Regions from separate parts of the Clostridium gasigenes genome, predicted to be linked through region 3. Evidence: riboswitches for the same ligand, from Rfam matches in the RefSeq annotation. Region 3 holds a riboswitch; each other region holds the start of a gene.
What was found. A riboswitch is a leader RNA that binds a small molecule or an ion and turns the genes downstream of it on or off. The one in region 3 is predicted to bind cobalamin.

Region 1 (8,546 bases), 1.2 Mb from region 3:
TTCAAATAAATCAGGGAAATTAGATATATCTACAAGTAAATTTAAATATCCAAAATGTGAAAAATATTATACAAGCGGAGCGAAAAGAGCAAATGAAACATTTGAAATATTATATCCCAAAATAGAGTATGAAGTTATAAAGGAGTTCTTTGAATATAACTTTGGTGATTTTGAAATGAAATCCTATGATATGTTAAAGGAAAATCAAACATATATAAATTGGATTATGGATAAGGAAGGAAAAGTCACCGGATTTAATGGTGAAAGTAAATTCGAATATAGAGAACGAATTAGTAAAGCCTTTAAGAACTTTCTAAATCAATGTAGTCTAGAAAATTATAAATCAGTATTACTAGTTTCTCATGGTGGAACAATAGGCACTATATTAGAACTATTTTATAGTAATGAGAAAAGTTTCTATGAGTGGCAGCCAGAATGTGGCTTAGGATATAAGCTAACGGTTTTATGGGATAAGAAAGTTGATACCGTTAAAATAGAAAGTAATATCCAGTTAAAATAATAAAAAAGAAATATAGGGTGGAATAATGATAGAAATAACAATAGGTTTTATATTAGATTTTATAATTGGAGATCCACAAAATCCTTATCATCCAGTAAGGATCATAGGAACATTGTGCAAGTGGTTAGAAAAGATATTTAGAGCAGTATTTAAAAACTCACTTAAACTAGCAGGGGGATTTACTTGGATAATTGCAGTAATAGTAGTTTATGCCGTAAATTTATTAGTTATAAAACTAGCCTTTTCATTTAATAATATAATTGGAATAGCGCTAAGTGGAATTATAATATATTTTTGTATTTCAACAAAAGCATTAAAAATAGAAGGATTAAAGGTTGTTAGCTATATAGTTAAAGATGATATAGGATCTGCAAGAACTCAATTATCTTATATAGTAGGGAGAGATACAAAATCATTAGATAAAAAATCAATAATAAGAGCAGTTATAGAAACAGTAGCCGAGAATATGTCTGATGGTATAATTGCACCATTATTTTATCTAGGGATTGGTGGTGCTCCACTTGCCATGGCATATAAAGCAGTAAATACAATGGATTCAATGTTTGGATATAAAAATGAAAAGTATAAAGATTTTGGATACTTTCCGGCAAAATTAGATGACTTATTTAATTATATCCCAGCTAGATTAACAGGAATTTTTACAATAATAGTAGCATTTATATTAAAAATGAATTGGAGAAATAGTTATAAAATTTACAATAGAGATAAAAACAATCATAGCAGTCCAAATAGCGCTCATCCAGAGGCCGCAGTAGCTGGAGCTTTAGGAATTAAGCTAGGCGGATCAAATTATTATTTCGGTAAAATAGTTGAAAAGCCAACTATAGGTGATGATTTAGACGAAATAAAAATAGATCATTTATATAAGACTAATAAAATACTTTATGGAGTTGCTATTTTTGGATACATATTAGCAATAGGTTTAAATTTAATTATATAAAAAAGTTTGCAAAGGTTTTGAGGTGAGATTATATGAGTAAAATAGTTCATGGTGGGAATGTAGAAGAAATATCAAGAAAATACAAAATAAATTCTGAAGAAATAGTTGATTTTTCTGCTAATATTAATCCCAGTGGATTAAATAAAAATGTTAAAAATGCCATGATTAATGCTTTAGATAAAATCGAAAAATATCCAGACATATCTTATTTTAATTTGAAAAAATCTATAAGCGACTATGAAAATATAGATATAAAGAACTTAGTACTTGGAAATGGAGCAGCAGAGGTGATTTTCAATATAATTAGGGGGTTAAAACCTAAAAAAGTATTGCTTCCAGCACCAACCTTTTCAGAATATGAAGAAGCTGTGTTAAGTATAGACGGAAGTATAGAGTATTATCATTTGAAGGAAGAAGATAATTTTAAATTAAATAATGAATTAATAAACTCTTTAAATGAAAGCATAGATATGATATTTATATGTAATCCAAATAATCCAACAGGGGTTTTAACTAAAAATACTTTTATTGAGAAATTAGCAAAGAAGGGACTAGAAACAAAAACAACTATAGTTATAGATGAATCTTTTTTAGATTTTTTAAACTCAGAAGAAGAGTATACATCTAAAGATTTATTGCAAAAATATGGAAATATTATAATTATAAAATCATTAACTAAATTTTTTGCAATGCCAGGAATAAGAATTGGTTATGGAATTTCTAAAAATGAAGAGTTTATTACTCTAATAAAGAAAGTTACAGTTCCTTGGACTGTAAATGTAGTTGCATCCGAAGGTACTATACAAGCTCTTAAAGAAGAAGATTATATAAGACACAGTATTGAGTACGTAGAAAAGGAAAAAAACTATTTATATAATAATTTAAAACAAATAAAAAACATTAAAGTGTTTAAACCATCAGTTAATTTTATTATGTTTAAAATTTTAAATAACTTAGATTTAAAGGAAGAGATGATAAAACACAGTATACTAATTAGAAGTTGTAGTAATTATGAAGGTTTGAATAGTAGTTTTTATAGAATAGCAGTAAGAACTAGAGAGGAAAACGAAAAAATTATTACTGCATTAAATTATAGTTTAGTAATATAAATTTAGAATTCTAAAAACTAGTTATGATACTAAAGTTTAATTGACATATAATAAACTTTAGTAATATAATCAATAAGAAAAATAAATCACAAAAAGGCGTTAGCTGACTTAATAGGGAATCAGGTCTAAATCCTGAGCTACCCCAGTAACCGTATTATGGACGAAATCTTAAAAGCCACTGCAAAATGCGGGAAGGTAAGAGAGTAGGATGAAGTAGAGCCGGGATACCTACCTTTTGTGCGACAATATCATTTTCTGTGGGTGAAATGATAGGATATAAGTTGTAATTTTTATTCTTAATTATTATTTAATAATAATTTTATGAAATTAAGCAATTATGTATTTTAGGCATACCCCTTAAAGGGGTATGCCTTTCTTTTAATATTTTATATGTAAAGGTTATTAAAAATAAATAACATAACTTAATATAATAAAGTTAAGAGAGCCCTAGATATATAGATTAAGGAGGAATAATTAATGAAAAAGAAAGGTAAAATTTTATCACTAGTATTTGCAATGACTTTTACAACAATGTTATTTGCAGGTTGCACAGAGAAGATAATAACAAGGACAGATAGAGAGGGAACAGAGTTTACTGCACCTAAAGAGGTTAAAACTATAATATCAACAGCACCATCAAATACCGAGGTGTTAGTAGCACTTGGACTAGCAGATAAGTTAGTTGCAATTGATAAATATTCAGCAGATGTTGAAGGTGTTAATACAGATTTACCTCAAATTGAGTTTAGAAATCCAGATGCAGAAACATTAATATCTTTAGATCCTAATATTATAATAGCTTCAGGACACAACAAAGTTGGAGATAATGATCCATTTAAATTAATAAAAGAAGCTGGGATTCCAGTAGCATACATTCCAAGTAGCTACAGCATAGATGGAATATATGAAGATATAGAATTTATGGCAAGTATTACTGGAACAGAAAAAAAAGGAAAAGAAATAATTGAAGACATGAAAAAAGAAGTCGCTGAAATAAAGGCAATTGGAGATAAAATTACAGATAAGAAAAAGGTTTATTTTGAAATAGGAGCTGGTTCAAAATTAAGTAGTTTTGGTAGCGAAACTTTCTTAAATGAAATGATAGAAATAATTGGAGCGGAAAATATATTTAAAAATGAAAAATCTTGGATTTCTCCAAGCGCTGAATCAATAATAGATGCAAATCCGGATGTTATATTAGTAAATACACCTGGAAAAAATACAGCAGGAAAAACAGCTGTTGAAGATGTGAGTAGCCGTGATGGATGGAATAGTATAAATGCAATAAAAGAAGATAAAATATTTACTCTTGATAAAAATTCTTCATCAAGATCATCACAAAATATAATTAAAGCATTAAAGGAAATGGCTAGATATGTTTATCCAGAAGTATATGGAAACAAATAAAAATAAAAGGTTAATGATATTATCCATTCCTTTAGTATTTTTAATAATATGTATTGGAACTTCATTTGGGAGTTCCGATATTAGCATATTGGATAGTATTTCAGTAATAGGACATAAAATACTGGGAATTACATTAAGATCTGAAATAGATAGTAAAGATGTAGCTATTATATGGAACTTACGACTTCCAAGGGTTCTTTTAGCGTTTATAGTAGGTGGAGCCTTATCCGCTAGTGGAGCGGTTGTTCAATCGGTATTAAAAAATCCATTAGCATCACCATATACATTAGGTATATCATCTGGTGCTTCACTTGGTGTTGGTATTGTAATAGTCACAGGAATTTCAATTCCATTGCTTGGAAATTTAACGTTGCCACTTATAGGATTTATATGTAGTTTATTAACAGTTATATTAATATTAAAATTTGCTTCAAAGGTAGATAAAAGTCTTTCTAACAATACAATAATATTAGCAGGTCTTGTATTTTCATTGTTCTTTAATGCAATACTTACAACTATTACAGCATTATTTACAGATAAAATTGAAAGTATTACTATGTGGCAAATGGGTTCATTTTCAATGAGAGGATGGTCATATTTAAAAGCAGGACTTCCATTTTTTATTGTAGGAGTAGTTGGGGTTATGATATATTCTAAAGAAATGGATGTATTAACATTTGGAGAAGAAGCAGCAAAATCAATAGGAGTGGATACAAAAAAAGTAAAAAAACGACTTTTTTTATTTACAGCCATTTTAACAGGAAGTGCTGTAGCGATAAGTGGTACAATTGGATTCATAGATTTAATTGCACCTCATATGGTAAGAAAAATATTTGGATCAAAACACTCATATGTAGTTCCAATGTCTATTGTTTTAGGTGGATCACTAATGGTTATTACAGATTTGGTAGCAAGAACTATTATTATTCCCTCTGAACTGCCCGTAGGCGCAGTAACAGCATTAATAGGTGCTCCATTCTTTGCATATCTTTATTTTAAAAAGTCAAAGTAGGTGATTTTAAATTGTTGGAAGTAAATAATGTAAGTTGTGGATATGATGGATTAAATGTAGTTAAAAATGTAAGCTTTAAAGTAAATAGAGGGGAAAATATTTGTATAGTCGGTCCTAATGGATGCGGTAAAAGTACTCTTTTAAAGTCAATAGCAAATTTAATTAACTATAAAGGAAATATATTGTTAGATTCAAAAGAAATAGGTGGGTTAAATAGAAAAGAGTTAGCTACTAAAATAGCACTTATGACACAATCAAGTCATATTCATTTTCCATATACAGTTTATGAAACAGTAGCTCTTGGAAGATATGCTCATTTAAAGGGAGTGTTTGCAACTCTTTCAGAAAATGATAATAATATTATAGTTAAGTGTATAGAAAATGTTGGTTTATTAGATTTAAAAAACAAATTAATAAATGAATTATCTGGAGGACAGCTTCAGAGAGTATTTTTAGCAAGAGCTTTTGCTCAAGACCCAGAGGTTATTTTACTAGATGAACCAACAAATCATTTAGATTTAAGATGTCAAATAGATATTTTAGAGTATTTAAATAAATGGGCAAAAGAAAATAATAGGATTGTAGTAGCAGTATTACATGATTTAAATCTAGTTCAAAGTTTTGGAGAATCAGTATTAATGTTAAACAATGGTGAAGTAGTTGCAAAAGGAATACCTAAACATGTTTTGGAAGAAGAAAAATTAAAAAAGGTCTATGGTATTAATATTAAAACATTTATGTTAAATGTTTTAAGAAAATGGCAACAATAAAAAATTCTAATTAATTTAATATTCATAAAAATATGAATATAGTATATTGAAATTACGGAGGAGATAGAAAATGAGTAAAAAATTTATAATGTCATATAGTTGTGGTAAAGATAGCACACTTGCATTGAATAGAATGATAGAAAATGGACATACACCAGTAGCGTTATTAATAACGGTAGATAAAAATTTATGTAGATCATGGTTTCATGGAGTACCAGAAAATTTATTGCATAATGTATCCGAATCATTAAATATTCCACTTTTATTAGTGAAATGTGAAGGTGCTGAATATGCAGATGCATTTAAGAATACTTTATTACTAGCGAAAAATGAACTTGGAGTTGAGGCTTGCGTATTTGGGGATATTGATTTAGAAGCTCATAGAACTTGGTGCACAGATAGATGTAATGAAGTTGAAATTGAAGCTATATTCCCACTTTGGAATGAAGATCGCGAAGGGTTAACTCATGAATTTATAGATAGAGGATTTAAAACTGTACTTAAAAATGTAAAATTAGAATTTCTTAAAGAAGAATTTTTAGGAAAAATACTAACTAAGGAAGTAGTTAGTGATATAAAAGCAACTGGGGCAGATCCTTGCGGAGAAAACGGTGAATATCATACATTTGTATATGATGGACCACTATTTAAGTTTCCTATAAAATTTAAAACACAAGGAAATATAACTAATGGAACCCATGGTTTCTTAGATATAGTTGATGAAGACAATGGCAAATAAAATAATGCTGCTTGGAACAGCATCTTCAGTTGGTAAAAGTACAGTAGCTACAGCTTTTTGTAGATATTTTAAAAATAAAGGGTTAAAGGTTGCCCCATTTAAAGCTCTTAATATTTCTTTAAACTCATTTGTTACAATAGATGGTTTAGAAATGGGGAGAGCACAGGTGGTTCAAGCAGAAGCTTGTGAAATAGTTCCAACCGCATTTATGAACCCAATACTTTTAAAACCTAGTGGAAACTTAAAAACACAGGTTATACTTAATGGAAAAGTTCATTGTACTATGGATGCATATAAGTATAAAGAGTTAAATAAAGAATTAAGAATAGTTGCAAAAAATACTTTTTATAATTTAGAAAAAGATTATGAACTGATGGTTTTAGAAGGCTCTGGTAGCTGCGCTGAAATAAACTTGAAAGAAAGTGATATAGCAAATATGTCTATGGCTAAGATTTCAGATTCACCAGTAATTTTAGTAGCAGATATAGATAGAGGAGGCGTATTTGCTTCTGTTGTAGGGACAATAATGCTTTTAGATGAAGAAGAAAAAAATAGAGTTAAAGGTGTTATTATTAATAAGTTTAGAGGGAACATGGAGTACTTTAAACCTGCAATGAAACAATTAGAAGAAATAATTAAGATTCCAGTATTAGGAGCACTGCCCTATGCAGAATTTGATATAGAAGATGAGGATAGTGTTACAGACAGAATAAAAAATAAAGAAGCAAAAGGATTAGATATAGTAGTAATTAAGCTTCCTCATATGTCTAATTTTACAGATTTTAATTCATTAGAAAGATTAGAAGGAGTTCAAGTTAGATATGTTAAAGAGGTAAATGAAATTAAAAAGCCTCATGTTATAATAATTCCTGGAACTAAAAACACAATAGAAGATCTAAAAGCAATTAAATTAAATGGAATATTTGAAAAGATAAATAGTCTTAAAAAAGAAGGGGTATTTATATTTGGAATATGTGGTGGATATCAAATGCTTGGAAAACTTATTGAAGATTTAGATGGTGTAGAGGGTGAAAAAACTAGTGAAGAAGGGTTTGGACTACTAGATATAAAAACTATATTTAATAAGGAAAAATTAACAAGACAGATTAAAGGGGTAGTTACAGTAAATAGTAATATTATTAAAAGCTGTAATGGCATAACTGTTAGTGGTTATGAAATACATAATGGAAAAACAATTAAAAGTAAAGATTCTAAAGTTTTTATAAATGATATAAATGGTGAAGTAGTAGGAGTATGTAGCACAGATGGAAAGATACTTGGAACTTATCTTCATGGGATATTTGATGAGGGTAACTTTGCTAAAGAATTAATTAATAATATAAAAGAATATAATGGTATAAAATTATACAATGAAGAAAATCTAGATTATGAAAAATATAAATTAGAACAATACGATAAGTTAGCAGCATTACTAGAAGAGAATATTGATATGGAAAAAGTAGAAGAAATAATATTTTAAATAAGTAAAGCACTAAAAAAAATGATAGACCAGCAAATTACTCTGTTATTTTTTAAAAAGTGCATAAGTATTGTAATATGTTATATTTTTATACTATTAAATAATAAATTTAACATAGAATTAACCTATTTAGTTGTAGAAAAATGATAAAATAATAAATGATATTATTTTATATTTAAATTACTTAAGATAGGAGAGATTTAAAATGATTAATTTTGAAACTATAATAGGGCTTATAGGGGGACTTGGATTATTCCTATACGGAATGAAACTAATGGGTGATGGATTAGAAAATGCAGCGGGAGATAAACTTAAAGGAATACTTGAAAAATTAACAAGTAATCGATTTATAGGAGTTATTGTTGGAGCGTTAGTTACTTGCGTAATACAAAGTTCATCTGCTACTACAGTTATGGTAGTTAGTTTCGTTAATGCAGGGTTAATGTCATTAATGCAAGCAGCAGGCGTTATTATGGGAGCTAATATTGGGACAACAATTACAGCCCAGATGGTATCATTTAAATTAGATGCAATAGCACCATTAGTAA
Region 2 (8,546 bases), 1.1 Mb from region 3:
AAAGGATTAATATAGGCACATTAAAAGCACTAGGTTATAGTAAGCTAGCAATTGCATCAAAATATATTTTGTATGCAGCATTTGCAAGTATAGGAGGAAGTATTGCAGGTATTGCAATAGGATTTACAGTATTTCCAATAGTAATAGTTGATGCTTATAGCATGCTATATACGCTTCCACCTGTTATACTGAAGTTTGATGTTCTATATGCAAGTATAGCAACTCTATCAGCAGTATTAATAACAACATTAGCAGCATTTTTAGCATGCAATAAAGAACTTATAGAAATGCCGTCATTATTAATGAGACCAAAAGCCCCAAAGGAAGGAAAGCGGATATTACTTGAAAGAATACCGTTTATATGGAATAGATTTAATTTTAGTAAAAAAGTAACTGCAAGAAATATATTTAGATATAAGAAAAGATTCTTTATGACAGTAATAGGAATAGCAGGTTGTACTGCATTGTTACTTGCAGGTTTTGGAATAAAGGATTCTATAGAAGCGATTGTAGAAAAGCAGTTTGGAGAAGTATATAAATATAATATGACAATAGGATTTGATTCAAATACAGATATGCAAAATCAAGAGGAAATCATAAAAGAGGTCTCTAAAAATGGAGAAATAACAGATTATACAAGCATTAAAACTAAAAATGTAGATGTATCTAGTGATGAAGCTACAGAAGCAGTAACAATAATAGTTCCAAAATATAAAAATGAATTTAATAATTTTATAGATTTAAAGAGTAGAAAAAACAAAGAAGAAGTAGAAATTCAAGAGGATGGAATTATATTAACAGAAAAAGCTGCAAAACAATTAAAAGTACGAATCGGAGATACAATATACATTGATAAAGAAGAAAATGAAAAAGTACCTGTTAAAATTAGAGGTATTTCAGAACAATATGTAATGAATTATGTTTATATGACTGATAATCTTTACGAGAAAATTTTTAAAGAAGAAATAAAGTTTAATAAAATGTTTGCAATATTAGCGGATAAATCAAAAGAATCAGAGGATAAATTATCTAAAGATATATTAAAAGAGTCTAAAGTAACATCAGTAAGTTTTAATTCGCTAAGTGAGAATAGTTTTAAGGAGACAATTTCAAGTTTAAACTATGTAGTATTAATTATGATTATTTCAGCCGGAGCATTAGCATTTGTTGTATTATACAATTTAACTAATGTAAATATAAGTGAAAGAATAAGAGAAATTGCAACAATTAAGGTATTGGGTTTCTATGATAATGAAGTTTCTGCGTATGTTTATAGAGAAAACTTTGTGTTAACATTTATAGGTACATTAACTGGTCTTGGGCTAGGCGTTTTATTGCATAAATTTATAATGATAACAGCAGAGCCAGATAATATGATGTTTGGACGAAATATAGACTTTATGAGCTTTCTTTATGCGTCAATATTAACATTAGCATTTGCATCAATAGTAAATTTTGTAATGTATTTCAAATTAAAGAAAACTCCAATGGTAGAATCATTAAAATCTGTAGATTAGGGATAATCAAAGAATTGAATATTCTATAGAAAATTTAAATTAGGCATTGTAAAAAAAGAATACTGGTCTATTATTTATTTTATGATTCCTTAATAAGACTGAAAAAAGCGAACTTTAAAATAGATTTAGATAAATAAAAAGTTGAAAATCTATTTATTAAGTAGCTTTTTATCAGTCTTTAAATTTTATCTTGTGATTATGTTTGTAAATCATATTTTGATTAATAGTTAACACATTCCCTTGTTACCACTAGAAGGAGAACTCCCTCCACCACAAGCATTCATATTATTTGTATTTGGCTGAACATTTTCTTGGTTATAGTAATTTGCAAATTCTGGAGCTCTTGTTTTTAAAGTATTTAAACTATCTATATATTCGAAATTGTCTGGATTAAGTTCAATTGCAGTAGTTAAATGAGATACAGCGGAGTCAAACCAACCTTTATTTAAAAAAACAAAGCATTTAAGATAATTCCATTCAGGAGAATTTTTATCATCAATAATATTTAATTTAGTTTCAGCAATTACAAAATTTTTAGTATCAATTAAATTTCTAATTTCTTTGTAGATATTACCGTTAACAAGCAATTCATAAGAATCATTCGCATCAGACAATATGTTTTTAGCTAGAGCTTCGTTTGGTGTATCTTGATATTTAGTCAAACTGTATTGAGAAACAATGTTTTTATAAGCTTTTTTTATCTCCTCTTCTGATGAATTTTGGTGTATACCTAAAACTTTATATGGATCCAACTTATATTCACCCCTTTTTTAATTTAATTATTAATATTAAAGTATAGTTTATTCTAATCAAAATTGTTGTTTTTGTGATTAATAAAAGAATAAATATAAAAAATAGGCAGTCAAAATATAGACTGCCTATTTTAAATAAATATATAAATAAGTAAATATTAAAAAACTTATTATTTTTAAAAAATCCTGAAACTTAATCTAATTTAATTACATTCTCTAAAGAAACTTTAAAGCTTTCACCATCATTCATTGATATATGTCCTGAACTATAAGGCTTACCACCTAAAGTAATAATTACATTATCAACCTTAAAATTATAACCAATAGTATTAACAATAGCTTTTAAAGTATTAGATTCAGAACCACTACCTAAGTTCATTTCACTTACGAAGTTATCTTTGAAATCCATAGTAAATATATTATTTTCTTTATCTAACTTAGCAGATGTTACACTGATATTTTTAGCAATAGCAGGGGTAACATCAGGTTTTGTTGGGTTTTTCAATGCATTTACAAGTGCATTAGTTACAGCTTTATCAGTTACTTCAATAGTATCATCATAGTAAATAATATTATCATTTACGACATCATAAAAATAAAGTCGTACAGATTTATTTTCTTTTTTTACTACATCAGTATTGTCAGTATCGGTAGATTGTGTATCTTTAGCCTCCTCAAAGTTAGTTTTAATGTTATCATTTTGTTTAATGTTATCATCTTGAGATAAGTCGGCTTCTGTATTAGGTTTTGAAATCTCCTTATTACAGGAAATAAGCATTAGTGAAAATGTAAGAATAGATAAAATTACTAAAAGTTTTTTCTTCATATATAATCGCTCCTTTGTATAATAAATAAGTGTAAAATAGATTTCTACTAGTATAGTATACCATGATTAGAAAAAAGTTTCAAAAAAATAGTCTTATAATGTAGTAAAAGCGCATAATAGAGGATGATAGCTTTATAAAAATAAAATATGGATTTGAAAAAATAGAGTATAGGTGTATAATACATGTATATAATTACTAAAGCAAAAATAAACTAGTTAATATAAATTTTTGTTTTGAAAAGGAGATTTAAAAATGAATTTAAATAGAAATGATGAATGCTGGTGTGGAAGCAAACAAAAATATAAGAAATGTCATATTGATTTTGATAAAAAGGTAAACTCACTACAAATGAAAGGGTTTATTGTACCCTCAAGAGATATGATTAAGAATAAGGAACAAATTGAAGGGATAAAGGCAAGTGCTAAAATAAATAATTCTGCTTTAGATTTAATTGCTGAGAGAATTAAAATTGGTATGAATACAGAAGAAATAAATAAAATAATACATGATTATACAATTTCTCAAGGGGGGATACCAGCACCTCTTAATTTTTCAGGGTTTCCAAAGAGCGTATGTACATCAATTAACGAAGAAATATGTCATGGAATACCAAGTGAGGATATAATACTAAAAGATGGAGATATAATAAATGTAGATGTATCCACAATATTAAATGGATATTTTTCAGATGCGTCAAGAATGTTTATGATAGGTAACGTAAGCGAAGAAGATAAAAGATTAGTTAATGTAGCAAAAGAGTCTTTAGCAAGAGGCGTAGCTGCTGTAAAGCCTTGGGGATTCATAGGAGACATAGGAGCTGCAATTAAGGAATTAACAGATGAAAATGGTTATTCAGTAGTTAGAGATTTTGGTGGACACGGAATAGGACTAGAGTTTCACGAAGATCCATTTGTAAGTCATATTGGAGAAAAAGGAACTGGTATGATTTTAGTTCCAGGAATGGTATTTACAATAGAGCCAATGATAAATGCAGGAGATTATAATTTATTTGTTGACGAAGAAAATGATTGGACAGCAATTACAGAAGATGGCTCTTATTCAGCACAATGGGAACATACCATTCTTGTAACAGAAAACGGTGTTGAAATAATAGCATATTAATCATAATTTAAAAAAATAACATATATAGATAAGCAGGTAGTTTAGTATAGATATAAATACTAAACTACCTGCTTATGTGTTTTAATGGTTAATTAATATTTTTTGAACTTATAAAAATTGGAACAAATGAGCAAGCTAATGAATAAAAGGATAATAAGAAGTAATATTATATGGTAGAAGATTTGTTTTTTTAGTTTCTTAAGTAAAATACAACTAGGTTTTGGAGGGATAATATTGAAAAAAAATTCTATGCAAAGAGAGTTTAAAAAGTTGAAGGGTCAGATAAATCAAATAGAAGAAATAGTATATAATTCTAAACCAGGAGTATTGCTTGAACATGAAGCGACTATAAGAAAAAAGATAAGAGAGCTTCAAGATATGAGTGGAGAAGGTTTTAAGGAATATAATAATTTATGTGAAAGATATGATGATTTGCTTGAATATGTATCCAAGAAAATTCTAAGTGATTATAATAAGAAAAATGATACAAGTTTTGATTATTATAAGGTTGTCCGGGGACAGGATAATAGTTTAATTAATTCAGGTATAATGACAGTTTTAGTTAAACATCATATACCGGATTTAATATCAAAAGAATTTGAAAAGAATTTCCCATCAAATCCAAAAGATGAGTATAGAGAAGCTAGATTTATAAAAAGAAAATTCTATATTCATTTAGGGGATACAAATACAGGTAAAACCTATAATGCAATCGAGAGATTAAAAAAGGCTAAATGTGGAATATACTTATCCCCACTTAGAATATTAGCTCTTGAAAATTATGAAAGAATGAATAATGAAGGGGTAATATGTGACTTACTAACCGGAGAAGAAGAAATAATAACTATTGGGGCAACGCATACATCTTGTACAGTTGAAAAATTGAATATAAAGAAAAATTATGAAATAGCAGTTATAGATGAAATCCAAATGATTGGAGATTCGCAAAGAGGAGATGCTTGGACAAAAGCACTTCTAGGAATTAGATGTAAAGAAATTCACTTATGTGGAGCTTTAAATGCTAAAGAGGTACTAATAAAAATATTGGAAGATTGCGGTGAAGAATATGAGTTAATAGAATATAAGAGGCAAATTCCTCTTGAAATAGATCATAAAAGTTTTTATTTTAAAGATGCACAGCCTGGAGATGCTATAGTAGTGTTTTCTAAAAAAAGAGTTTTAGAAATTGCAGAAAGTTATTCTAAACAAGGAGTAAAGGCAAGTATTATATATGGAGACTTGCCACCAGAAGTTAGAAGAAAACAATATGAGCAATTTGTAAATAAGGAAACAAATATTTTAATAACAACAGATGCTATTGGAATGGGTGTGAATTTACCAATAAAAAGAATTATATTTTTATCTACTAAGAAATTTGATGGATATGAAATACGTGATTTGACATCACAGGAAGTTAAACAAATAGCAGGCAGAGCAGGAAGAAAAGGAATATATGAAATAGGCTATGTTTTAAGTATAGGAGGAGGAGCAGAGTTTCTACAAGATAAATTAGAGGAAAAAGATAAGCCGGTATATTCGGCGGTAATAGGACCTTCAGAAGCTATATTGAAAATAAAAACTCTCCCACTTAATGAAAAATTAGCTATTTGGAGCACGAGAGAAGAGACGTTAAATTATTATAGAAAAATGGATATAACTGAGTATATTATTGTATTAGACAATATAAAGAGATATAAGTTAAAGGAAGAAATTCAATGGAATTTATTGAAGATTCCATTTGATGTATCAGAAGAGGTTATGCTGAATGCTTTCTTAGACTATGTTGAGGAATTATTCTTAATAAATTCTAAGGAAATCACAAAACCTCAATGTTTCAAAGGTAATTTAGATGACTTAGAGATTTATTATCAAAAAGTAAATTTATATTACTCATTTAGTAAGGTGTTTAACCTACCTTTTGATGCAGAGTGGATTTATAACGAAAGAAGGGAAATAAGTAATAATATAAATGAAATTTTATTGAGAATATAATATTTCACTTATTAAAGGAGGCGTAATAGCCTCCTTTAATAATGAGTTAAATTTTAATATAGCCTTATTTTAAATCTAGAATTTTTATAGATTAGAATATAATTCATCAAAAATAATATTAGAAGCTTTTTCATAATTGTAGTTACTTAATGATTGTGCTGATTTTATTAAACTCCAAAGAGCATTTAGAAGTTTAACAACATAAATATAGCTAATAAGTTTATTATAATCTTTAATGTTAAATCTTCCAGAATAGGCCTTTAATAAATTAACACGTCCATTATAATCTTGTAACCATGCAACAGTTGCTAAATCAAAAAAAACATCGCAAGTAGCTGAGAACTCATAATCTATAATATATAAATTTCTATCATCTATAATTATATTAGAAACATTTAAATCGTTATGACAAAGGCCTACGAATTTATTTATTTCTAGTTCCTTTTCAAGCCGAAATAGTTTTTCTGTTAAAGAATATATATAAGTAGGCAGTGGAAGTTTTAGATTAATACATATTTTTATTCTCGCCCTAATTTCATTAAATGGATTGAAATAAGTTAAAGATGTTGTTAAATGTAATTTTTTTAAGTTGATACATAATTTCCTTAATAAGCGCTCAGAATTAAACTCTATTTCTGTAGGCATTTTTCCATTAATCCATTTATATACCATATTTCCAGTCTCCACATCAAAGTAAATAGGCATATGGCATAAATTTAAATCGCAAGCAGTATGTAAAATAGTTAATTCATTTCTTCTACTAATATTAAATGGAGTTGGATTACATAGACGTATAAAATATAAATTATTATAATAAATTGCTTTGTAATTATTATTACTAAGCCCTCCAATTTGTTCTAGTGAAGATAAAAAATTCATATCCCAATTTAAGGAATACTTTAAAAAATCAATTATTATAGAATTCATAAAATCTCCTTACTTATTGACTTTTGTATTAATTATAAGTATTATAACAAAAAGGTAATAAATATGTAATGGTTGTTTAAATACATTAAAAGGGAAATAGGTTAAAAGCCTATACGGTCCCGCCACCGTGAAAGTTAGTTTTTTCAATTATTTTATTTATAGAAATTAATAAAATAAAAGTCTTAACATAATTTAAGTCGGAATACCTGCCAATACATTAACGCTATTAGGGAGCTTTTAAAATATAGATAGTTCATCAAATGATTGACCTGTTATTTTTTCAGCACCCTCAACTTAACGGTGTATTAAGGGTGTATTGTATTTTAAGTAAGAAAAGTATTCTTATTTATTTTGTTATGCAAGCATCTTATGTTAAGTAAGATGCTTTTTTGACGTTCAAATAGATTTGAAAGAAAATTAAAGTTATGAATATAGATATGCTTAGTAAGGCACTTCAAAAAATAAGTATGTCTGAGATATTTTTATTAGGGGGTATAAGGTGCGATTTGAAAATAAGGATAGTTTAAAAAAATTTATAAATGATATTAAACCTGCAAATAAGAAAGCTTGTAAACTGGCAAAGGAAAGGTTGGATTCGTTGGCAAAACCCCTTGGAAGCCTTGGGAAATTGGAAAAAATATCAATAAAGCTTGCAGGGATTACAGGTAACGTTAAAAATAGTATAAATAAGAAATGTATAATTATAATGTGTTCTGATAATGGTGTTGTAGAGGAGGGGGTAGCCTCGGCACCTCAATATGTAACACTTGCTCAAACTATTAATTTTACAAAAGGATTAACAGGAGTAGCTGTACTTGCTAAAGAAAGTAACTCAGATTTAATAGTAGTTGATATAGGTATTAATAGTGATAAAGAAATACCAAAGGTCTATAATAGAAAAATAAGAAAAGGGACAAGCAATATAGCTAAAGGACCAGCTATGAGTTATGAAGAGTGTGTAAACGCTATAAATATTGGTATTGAAATGGTAGGAAAGGTAAAGGGAAAAAAATATGACATAATAGGTGTAGGAGAGATGGGAATAGGAAATACTACAACAAGTAGTGCTGTACTAATTGCACTTACAAATTGTGTCTTGGAGAAAGCAGTTGGTAAGGGTGGAGGTGTAACAAAAGAAGCCTTTGAGAAAAAAAAGGTAGTAATAAAAACAGCTTTAGAAATAAATAATATAGATATAAAAGACCCAATAGATATTATATCAAAAGTAGGTGGATTCGATATTGCAGCTATGGTAGGAGTGTTTATAGGGGCAGCTTATTATCAAATACCTGTAGTTGTAGATGGTTTTATATCGGCAGTTGCAGCACTAGCAGCAGTTAAGATTAATCCATTAGTAAGAGATTACTTAATAACATCACATTGTTCTAAAGAAATAGGATATAACATTG
Region 3 (8,546 bases):
TGGATTTGAAGGCAAAAGAGCTGAGATTGGATATGAATTATCAGAAAATTATTGGCGTAATGGAATTATGTCAGAAGCAATAAATCAAGTGTTATCATTAGGGTTTAAAAAGCTAGGATTAGTTAGAATACAAGCATTTGTTTGTGAGGAAAATATTGCTTCAAAAAATATATTAGAAAAATTCAACTTTAAAGAAGAAGGATATCTAAGAAACTTCGAATGTCATAATGTTACAGGGGAATGCAAGGACATGTATGTATATGCTTTATTAAATACAGAGTTTGAAAATTAGGGCATAGTAAAATAAATTCAATAAGATGGAGTTTTAAAATTTCCAGGTACAAGTAGTGTTAAAAATGAGTGATGAAACTGTAATAGAGCTAAGGCTTTAGTGCAGTTTTTTACTTTATACGGTATTGTAGATTTTCAAACTGTGGATAACTTTTGCTTAAATACATATTTTGAGAATGTGGTTTGAAAAATAGATTACTAAACTATAAATAACTTGGTATAATTAGGGGTATGAATAAATAAATGATAAAATAGCAACAAAAACTGTTCTAGTTTTTGTAAGGGGATAGGTACTTACAGATATTGGAATGCTATAAGGAAGGGAGCAGTTTATATGTTTTGCAGTGAGATAGAAATGAAAGCATTATTAGATAGTTTGCCTGTACCTATTATTACTTTTGATAATAATATTGAAATAATAACAGTAAACTCAGATGCAATGAATATGTTTGAAAATAGTTTAAGTATAAACTCTAAGGATATCAAAAGTAATATAGGAGAATGGATTGGGACGGATTTGGTTAACTTTAAAAATGATAATACTAAAGAGATTTTATGTTTAGAAAAAGAGTTTAAAACAAACATTCATGTGTTACATTTCAGGATTAAACTTAGAAAGATAGTTGAAGAGAATTTTCAAGTGAAAAAAATCATTGTTGTTTTAAATGATGTAACTAATGAAAAGATAACTGAGATAAAACTTAAAGAAAGTAAAGAGAAGTTGAATTTTATTATTGAAAATATGCCAATTATGATGGATGCTATTGATGAAAAGGATAATATAATAGTATGGAACAAAGAATGTGAAATAGTTACAGGTTATTCTAAGGAAGAAATCAAAAACAATCATGAAATATGGAAAACTGTATATCCGGATGAAGCTTACAAAGAAAAAATATTAAAGCAAATAAGAGAGTTAGATTGTAACTTTAAAGATTTAGAATATGACATGGTATGTAAAGATGGAAGTGTAAAAACCATATCATGGTTTAATATTTCTAAAGAATTTCCTATTCCTAAATGGAATTCTTGGGCATTTGGCATTGATGTAACTGGTAGAAAGAGTACCGAAGAAAAGTTGAGAAGAAAAACTAAAGAACTTGAAAAGATATTTGAAGTATTGCCTGACCTTTACTTCCGTATAAATTCACAGGGAATCATATTAGATTGCAAATCAGGAATACATTCTGATTTTGATATAGTTCCTAATGAATATAAGGGAGAGCTTTTTAATGATATAGTTCCTAGGGATACAAAAATGTTTTTTAATAAGGCTATACATAAAGTTTTAACAACAAATAATTTAGTTGAAGAGGAGTTTTGTACCAATGATAATGAGCAACTAAAATATTTTGAAGGTAGATTGGTACCGTTAACAAAAAATGAATTAATAATAATAGTTAGGGATATTTCGAAAAGGAAGTTAACCGAAGAGGCTAAAAAAAAGGCTGAAGAAAATATAAAAACATTAAATGAAGCGATGGAATATGAAAAACTTAGAACAGAATTTTTTGCGAATATATCCCATGAATTCAGAACTCCATTAAACGTAATACTAGGGGCTATACAGCTAATGGACATATATGTAGGAAATATATCGGATTCTAAAATCTATGAAAAGATTATAAATTTAAAGAAAATTATGAAGCAAAATTGCTATAGATTAATAAGATTAGTTAATAATTTAATTGATATCACGAGGATAGATGCAGGTTTTTTAGACCTAAATCTTAAAAACTATGATATTGTAAAAATAGTAGAAGATATAACAATGTCAGTTTCAGAATTTGCAAGACTTAAGTATTTAGACCTTGAATTTTACTCCAATACTAATAAAAAAATAATTTCATGTGATCCAGATAAAATTGAACGAATAATATTAAATCTGTTATCAAATTCAATAAAGTTTACAAAGCAGCAGGGAAAAATATCTGTAAATGTAACATCTGAAGAGGATTCAATAATGATTTCTGTAAAGGATTCAGGAGTTGGAATCAAAAAAGAAAATTTAGATAGTATATTTGAAAGATTTATACAGGTAAATAAATCTTTAACTAGAGAAAACGAAGGTAGTGGAATAGAGGATTATCACTTGTAAAATTATTAGTTGAAATGCATGATGGAAGTATATCAGTTAATAGCGAGTATGGAAAGGGAAGTGAGTTTATTATAAAGCTTCCTGTAAAGCTAGTAGAAGATAGCAATGAGAATTTATTTAAAAATATTGAAATAGATAAGGTTGAGAAGGTATCTATAGAGTTTTCGGATATATATTTTTAGAGAATAATAATTGAATAAAGTAAATGATAAAATAACAGTAAAAGAGATATAGTGGCGTAATGTTATAAAAAAAACTGTAGATGAGGTGAAAATAATGATGAAAATAACAAAAGACAGGAAGTTTTATAAATTACTTTTAAGTATTTCATTACCAATAGCGATACAAAATATTATTACATTTGCTGTTAGTATGATTGATACTATTATGGTTGGATCATTAGGCGAGGTTCAACTATCAGCAGTTGCAATTGCAAATAATCTGTTTTTTATACTTATGATATTAATGTTTGGACTAGCTGGTGGATCAAACATTATGATTTCACAGTACTTTGGGAAAGGTGACAAAAAATCTATTCATAAAATATTATCAATAATGTATAGAGTATGTATTGGAATAACTCTTATATTTATTGGAATAGGAGTATTTATTCCAAAACAATTTATGAGTATATTTACAGCAGATTCAGCGGTGATTGAAGCTGGGGCAAGCTATTTAAAAATTATTTGCATAGGATATCTGTTCTATGCAGTAACAAATTGTACAATTATGATTCTTCGTTCTGTTAAAACTGTAAGAATATCAATAGTAGTATATAGTATTTCATTAATAGTTAATGCTTTCCTTAATTGGGTACTTATTTTTGGTAACTTGGGTGCTCCAAAACTTGGCATTAAGGGAGCTGCAATAGCAACGGTAATTGCAAGAATTATTGAATTTGCAATAGTATTAATATTCATTGCTTTTTATGAAGAGAAAATAAGGCTTAAAATAAAATACTTATTGAAAATTGATAAGTTAATGCTAAAAGATTTTATTAAGATTTGTACTCCTGTACTATTTAATGAGTTACTTTGGTCAACAGGAGCATCTATGATTTCTATTATAGTAGGGAGGCTGGGTACAGATATAGTAGCAGCAAATAGTATAAATACCGTGGCTCATCAATTTGTAACTGTATTTATATTTGGATTATCTAATGCAGCAGCAGTTATAGTAGGAAATACAATTGGGGAAGGGAAGAAAGAGGCGGCGGTAGAATATGCCTTTACTATTGGATTTTTTAGTATTGCTATGGGAATGATAGCAGGAATAATTATATATCTTATAAGACCGGTAGTTGTTGATTTATATAATGTAACAGACGCTACTAAAATGATAGCCATGGAGATAATGAAAGTAACATCTATAATAGTTGTTTTTCAATCACTTGGGGTTAATATGATGATGGGAGTTCTTAGGGGTGGTGGAGACGCTAAGTTTGTTCTTGTTAATGACATTATATTTATGTGGTTAGTTGCAATTCCAGGAGGATTCTTAGCTGCATTCGTATTTAAATTACCAATAGTTATAGTTTTCTTTATTATTAAGTCAGATGAAGTATTGAAATCTATAGTAAGTATATTTAGGGTTACTAGTGGAAAATGGGTTAAAGATGTAACCAGAGATTTTGAGGAAATTGAAGCAATATAGAACTAAAATTTATTTGATTAATGTAATTGTAATATGATAAAATAAAATTGTAAAATTGAATATACAAAAATAGGTTTAACAGGTATTTAATATCTGTTAATTAAAAGGGAAGTGGGTTTTAATCCCACGCGGTCCCGCCGCTGTAATAGAGGAGCTCTTGCAATATGTCACTGGGAAACTGGGAAGACTGCAGGAGTGTTGATACTTAAGCCAGAAGACCTGCCTATTTTAATGTGATGACAACTCTACGAGTGATAGGGGGGGAAACGTTTGAAAAATATTTTTTTCAATTGATAGCCTTTTAACTGTTGTTAAAAGGTTATCATTTTTTTTGGAATAATTTATTTTATAGGAGGTAAAAATGAAGATAGCTATCGGAGTATGTGAAAAAATAAATGGAATATGTACAACCATGGGATGCTTTAAAGCTTTAAATAACAGAGAGAAAAACTTTAGTATATATAAAAACGAAAATTTAGAACTTATGTCATTTTTCACATGTGATTCATGTTCAAGTAATTCTGATGAAAACTTGATAAATATTGCTAGAAAATTAGAACAAGCAGGGGTTCAAAAGCTTCACCTTGGTGTTTGTATTGTTAAGTGTCAAATTCAAAGAACAGAAGAAATAAAAGAGATATTTAAAAGATATAATATAGAAGTGGTAGAAGGTACTCATTAAAAATATTAAGAAGTATTGATTGGGTATACAAGGGATAAATAAAGGAGAGAAACTTAAAATGAAAAAGATAATAAGTATGATTTTAATAGGGTTAATGGCATTTGGAATAACCGGATGTGGGAATCAAGATGAGACAACAGCACCTAAAGCAGAAACTAAAGTAGAAAATAGTAATGAACAGTCAGCACATTATCCTGTTACAATCACAACATATGATTATGCTAAAAATCCTGTCAAAGTTACTTTTGAAAAATCACCAGAAAAAGTTATTGCAGTATATCAAAATTCAATAGAAACATTATTAGCATTAGGATTACAGGATAAAATAATTGGAGTGTCTGGATTGGATCATGATGTTAAAGATGAATATAAAAGTGAATTTAGTAAGTTAAAACATTATGAAAAAACACCTACAAAAGAAGAGGTTATTGGATTAGAACCTGATTTTATATTAGGTTGGTATTCTCTATTCGCTGAAAAAAAACTTGGAGATGTAGATTTTTGGCATGAAAGAGGTATAAATACATATATGGCACAAAACAGCGGTGTTATTAAACCAGATAGTCTGCAAAATGAATATGATGATATTTTAAACATAGGTAAAATTTTCAATGTAGAAAATAAAGCTAATGATATTGTTAATAACATGAAAAAAGAAATTGAAAAAGTAAAGGATTTGGTTAAGGAAAAAGAGGCTGTTAAAACAGTTATTTTGGAAGTAGAAAAAGACGGTGTCTATAGAATTTATGGAGAAGATAGTATTGGTGGTGATATTGCAAAGGGGGTTGGAGCAAATTTAGTAGCAAAATCTAGTGGGAAAATGGGGAATGAAGATTTGATAAAGATTAATCCAGATGTGATTTTTACTGTTTACTATGGTAAGGAAATTGATAAAGAATCTGCATTAAGAAGTATTATGACTAATGAAGGTCTTTCAAGTATTTCAGCAATAAAGTCAGAACGTGTTCACCCTATAATGCTCAGTGAAGTTTATGCTAGTGGTATTAGAACTTTAGACGGTATAAAGACAATTTCAAAGGGGTTATATCCTGAATTATATGAGGATAAATAAAAATGAAAAGAATTTATAAAAATAACACACAAAAATCTTTGATAAATGGAACGCCTACTTATATAGGTGTTTCCATTATACTTGTATTTTTTTTGATTTTTTCTATTTTAATAACAGTAACTATGGGCTCAGTTGAGATTTCTATAAAAGATGTATATGAAATTATAATGTACAAACTATTTAGTATTGGTGATGCAAAATTTTTATCAAGTGGGCCTGTCCATGATATTGTTTGGTTTATAAGGCTCCCAAGAATTATGTTGGCAGTTGCTGTAGGTATAGGCCTTTCCGTATCAGGGGTCATAATGCAAGCGATTGTGCAAAACCCCCTAGCAGATCCATATATATTAGGTGTTTCTTCAGGGGCATCTCTTGGGGCTACATTAGCAATTTTGCTTGGTGTTGGGGTCTTTTTTGGTAGTAATTATGTAGGAATATGCGCTTTCATTGGAGCATTTGCAATATCAATACTTGTATTAACCCTTGCAAATGTAAATGGAAGAGCTAATTCAACAAAGCTTTTGCTAGCAGGTATGGCGTTAAGTACTGTATGCTCAGCATTTTCAAGCTTTATTGTATACTTTGCTAATAATAGAGATGGCATGCAGAGTATAGCATATTGGCTAATGGGAAGCCTTGCAGGTGCAAAATGGCAAAATATAAGAATAATTCTTCCTGTTGTAATAATATCTACATTGTTTTTTATAACGCAATATAGAACGCTTAATTTAATGCTGCTTGGTGATGAAGTTTCTATAACTTTAGGTACAGATTTGCACAAGTATAGACAATTTTATCTTATAATTACATCTGTTGTAATTGGATTCATAGTATATGCATCTGGTATGATTGGGTTTGTGGGGCTCATTATTCCTCATCTTGTAAGAATGATATTTGGAACAGATCATAAAAGAATTATTCTATTATCAGCATTAGTAGGAGCTATATTTTTGGTTTGGGCAGATGTTTTATCAAGGATTATAATACAAGGAAGTGAACTTCCAATAGGAATATTAATTTCTATGATAGGTGCACCAAGTTTTATATATCTTATGGTAAGTAAATCATATGGATTTGGAGGTAATGATTGATGGAGGTAAAGACTTTAGATATAGAAGCTTATTTAGGTGGGAGTCATATATTGAAAGGCTTAAGTATTCATGCAAAGAAAAAAGAATTTGTAGGTATTATAGGGCCTAATGGTAGTGGCAAAAGTACATTTTTAAAATGTATATACAGAACTCTGCAGCCGTCTACAGGAGCTATATTGTTAGATGATAAAAATAGCAAGGATTTTTCTATGAAAGAAAGTGCAAGAAAAATGGCTGTGGTATCTCAACATAATAATTATAATTTTGATTTTACTGTTTCAGATATAGTTCTAATGGGACGGTCACCACATAAAAAATTTATAGAAAAAGATAATGTTTACGATTATAGAATCATGGAAGAGTCTTTAAAAAAAGTAGGTATGATAGATTATGCTAAACGAAACTTTTCAAGTTTATCAGGGGGAGAAAAGCAAAGAATAATTCTTGCAAGGGCATTAGCACAAAAAACAGAGTGTCTTATTCTAGATGAACCTACAAATCATCTAGATATAAAGTATCAGCTTCAGTTTATGGATACTGTAAAAGAACTTGGGGTTACAGTTATAGCCGCTATTCACGATTTAAATATTGTTGCTTTATATTGTGATAAGGTTTATGCCCTAAAAGCAGGTGGAATTATTAAGGTTGGAACACCAAAGGAAGTCTTAACCACAGAATTAATAAAGTCTTTGTATGAGGTTGATGCTAAAATTATAGATGATGAAGAAACAGGGCTTATAAATATTATTTATAAGCCCTACTATAAAAAAATATGAGAGTTAATTTTAATTATGAAACTACAATAAAGTTAAAACTTTATTGTAGTTTTTTATTGGAGATTAAGTTATATATTCTAAGTTTATTAATTGAATAAATGTATACTACTTTCTTGGATTGATATATTTTGAGTAAGATAAAAATATTTAATAGAATATATACAAAAGTTTAGGAAAAAATAATCAAGAGATTAGATATATAATATTTAATACGATAGAGATTTAAATTTATTCAAAATAAAAATTTAGGGAGTGACTATATTATGAGCAATAAATTAACTGTAACTAAAAAGCAAATGGCTTCATTAGGATTAAAAAAAAGTGAACAAAATGGTTATGAATATATTAATGAACAAGATGAAAGTAAGTATGAATATAAGCCAGTTAGGAATAAAAAAACGAAGGCTTAATTTAAACTTATTATAAAATCATATTAAAGTTAACGGCAAAATAGATATATATATAAGTTAAGTAACAACTTTTTGGAACTTTTTGTATAAATTGAATATTATATAATATAATTAATATTTTAAGGAGAGTTAAATTGAAACAGATGAGAAACAAAGAAAATAAATCACAATGTTCTCAAAATAGCAGTTGTATACCTCAAGAAACTGAAATAAAAAATGTCAGGTTAGCAGCTGCTTATGTTCCATTCCAAATCTTATGCGATCTGTTCACACCTCTACAAGCGTTAAATAAAGGAACTGCTTTTCCTGAATTATACAGTCCATATGAAACAAAAGAGAAACGCGAGCCTGAAAGAAGGCGGGTGTCTTATGAGAAATGATATAGATGATATAGATAAAATGGAACTATTAAAACAAATTACTACCTCTCAGTTTATGAAGGTAGATTTAGCTTTATATCTTAATACTCATCC

Region 1: another riboswitch for cobalamin. It lies ahead of J1C67_RS15585 (ABC transporter substrate-binding protein); the one in region 3 lies ahead of J1C67_RS01820 (CGGC domain-containing protein).
Region 2: another riboswitch for cobalamin. It lies ahead of cobT (nicotinate-nucleotide--dimethylbenzimidazole phosphoribosyltransferase); the one in region 3 lies ahead of J1C67_RS01820 (CGGC domain-containing protein).

Annotation. Positions count from the first base shown of each region.
Region 1 is NZ_CP071376.1:3,320,619-3,329,164, reverse strand. Features, by position in the region: gene J1C67_RS15600 (histidine phosphatase family protein) at 1-520, shown strand, start outside; gene cbiB (adenosylcobinamide-phosphate synthase CbiB) at 546-1,481, shown strand; gene cobD (threonine-phosphate decarboxylase CobD) at 1,514-2,590, shown strand; cobalamin riboswitch at 2,669-2,840, shown strand; gene J1C67_RS15585 (ABC transporter substrate-binding protein) at 3,068-3,997, shown strand; gene J1C67_RS15580 (FecCD family ABC transporter permease) at 3,966-5,009, shown strand; gene J1C67_RS15575 (ABC transporter ATP-binding protein) at 5,021-5,779, shown strand; gene J1C67_RS15570 (Dph6-related ATP pyrophosphatase) at 5,850-6,518, shown strand; gene J1C67_RS15565 (cobyric acid synthase) at 6,508-7,998, shown strand; gene J1C67_RS15560 (Na/Pi cotransporter family protein) at 8,204-8,546, shown strand, end outside.
Region 2 is NZ_CP071376.1:3,331,781-3,340,326, reverse strand. Features, by position in the region: gene J1C67_RS15655 (ABC transporter permease) at 1-1,517, shown strand, start outside; gene J1C67_RS15650 (J domain-containing protein) at 1,745-2,269, opposite strand; gene J1C67_RS15645 (GerMN domain-containing protein) at 2,463-3,095, opposite strand; gene J1C67_RS15640 (methionyl aminopeptidase) at 3,349-4,218, shown strand; gene J1C67_RS15635 (helicase-related protein) at 4,453-6,210, shown strand; gene J1C67_RS15630 (choline/ethanolamine kinase family protein) at 6,295-7,137, opposite strand; cobalamin riboswitch at 7,190-7,365, shown strand; gene cobT (nicotinate-nucleotide--dimethylbenzimidazole phosphoribosyltransferase) at 7,637-8,546, shown strand, end outside.
Region 3 is NZ_CP071376.1:364,362-372,907, reverse strand. Features, by position in the region: gene J1C67_RS01840 (GNAT family N-acetyltransferase) at 1-292, shown strand, start outside; gene J1C67_RS01835 (PAS domain-containing sensor histidine kinase) at 647-2,389, shown strand; gene J1C67_RS01830 (hypothetical protein) at 2,404-2,571, shown strand; gene J1C67_RS01825 (MATE family efflux transporter) at 2,666-4,042, shown strand; cobalamin riboswitch at 4,097-4,283, shown strand; gene J1C67_RS01820 (CGGC domain-containing protein) at 4,404-4,724, shown strand; gene J1C67_RS01815 (ABC transporter substrate-binding protein) at 4,783-5,796, shown strand; gene J1C67_RS01810 (FecCD family ABC transporter permease) at 5,799-6,887, shown strand; gene J1C67_RS01805 (ABC transporter ATP-binding protein) at 6,887-7,663, shown strand; gene J1C67_RS01800 (hypothetical protein) at 7,927-8,073, shown strand; gene J1C67_RS01795 (spore coat associated protein CotJA) at 8,217-8,453, shown strand; gene J1C67_RS01790 (spore coat protein CotJB) at 8,443-8,546, shown strand, end outside.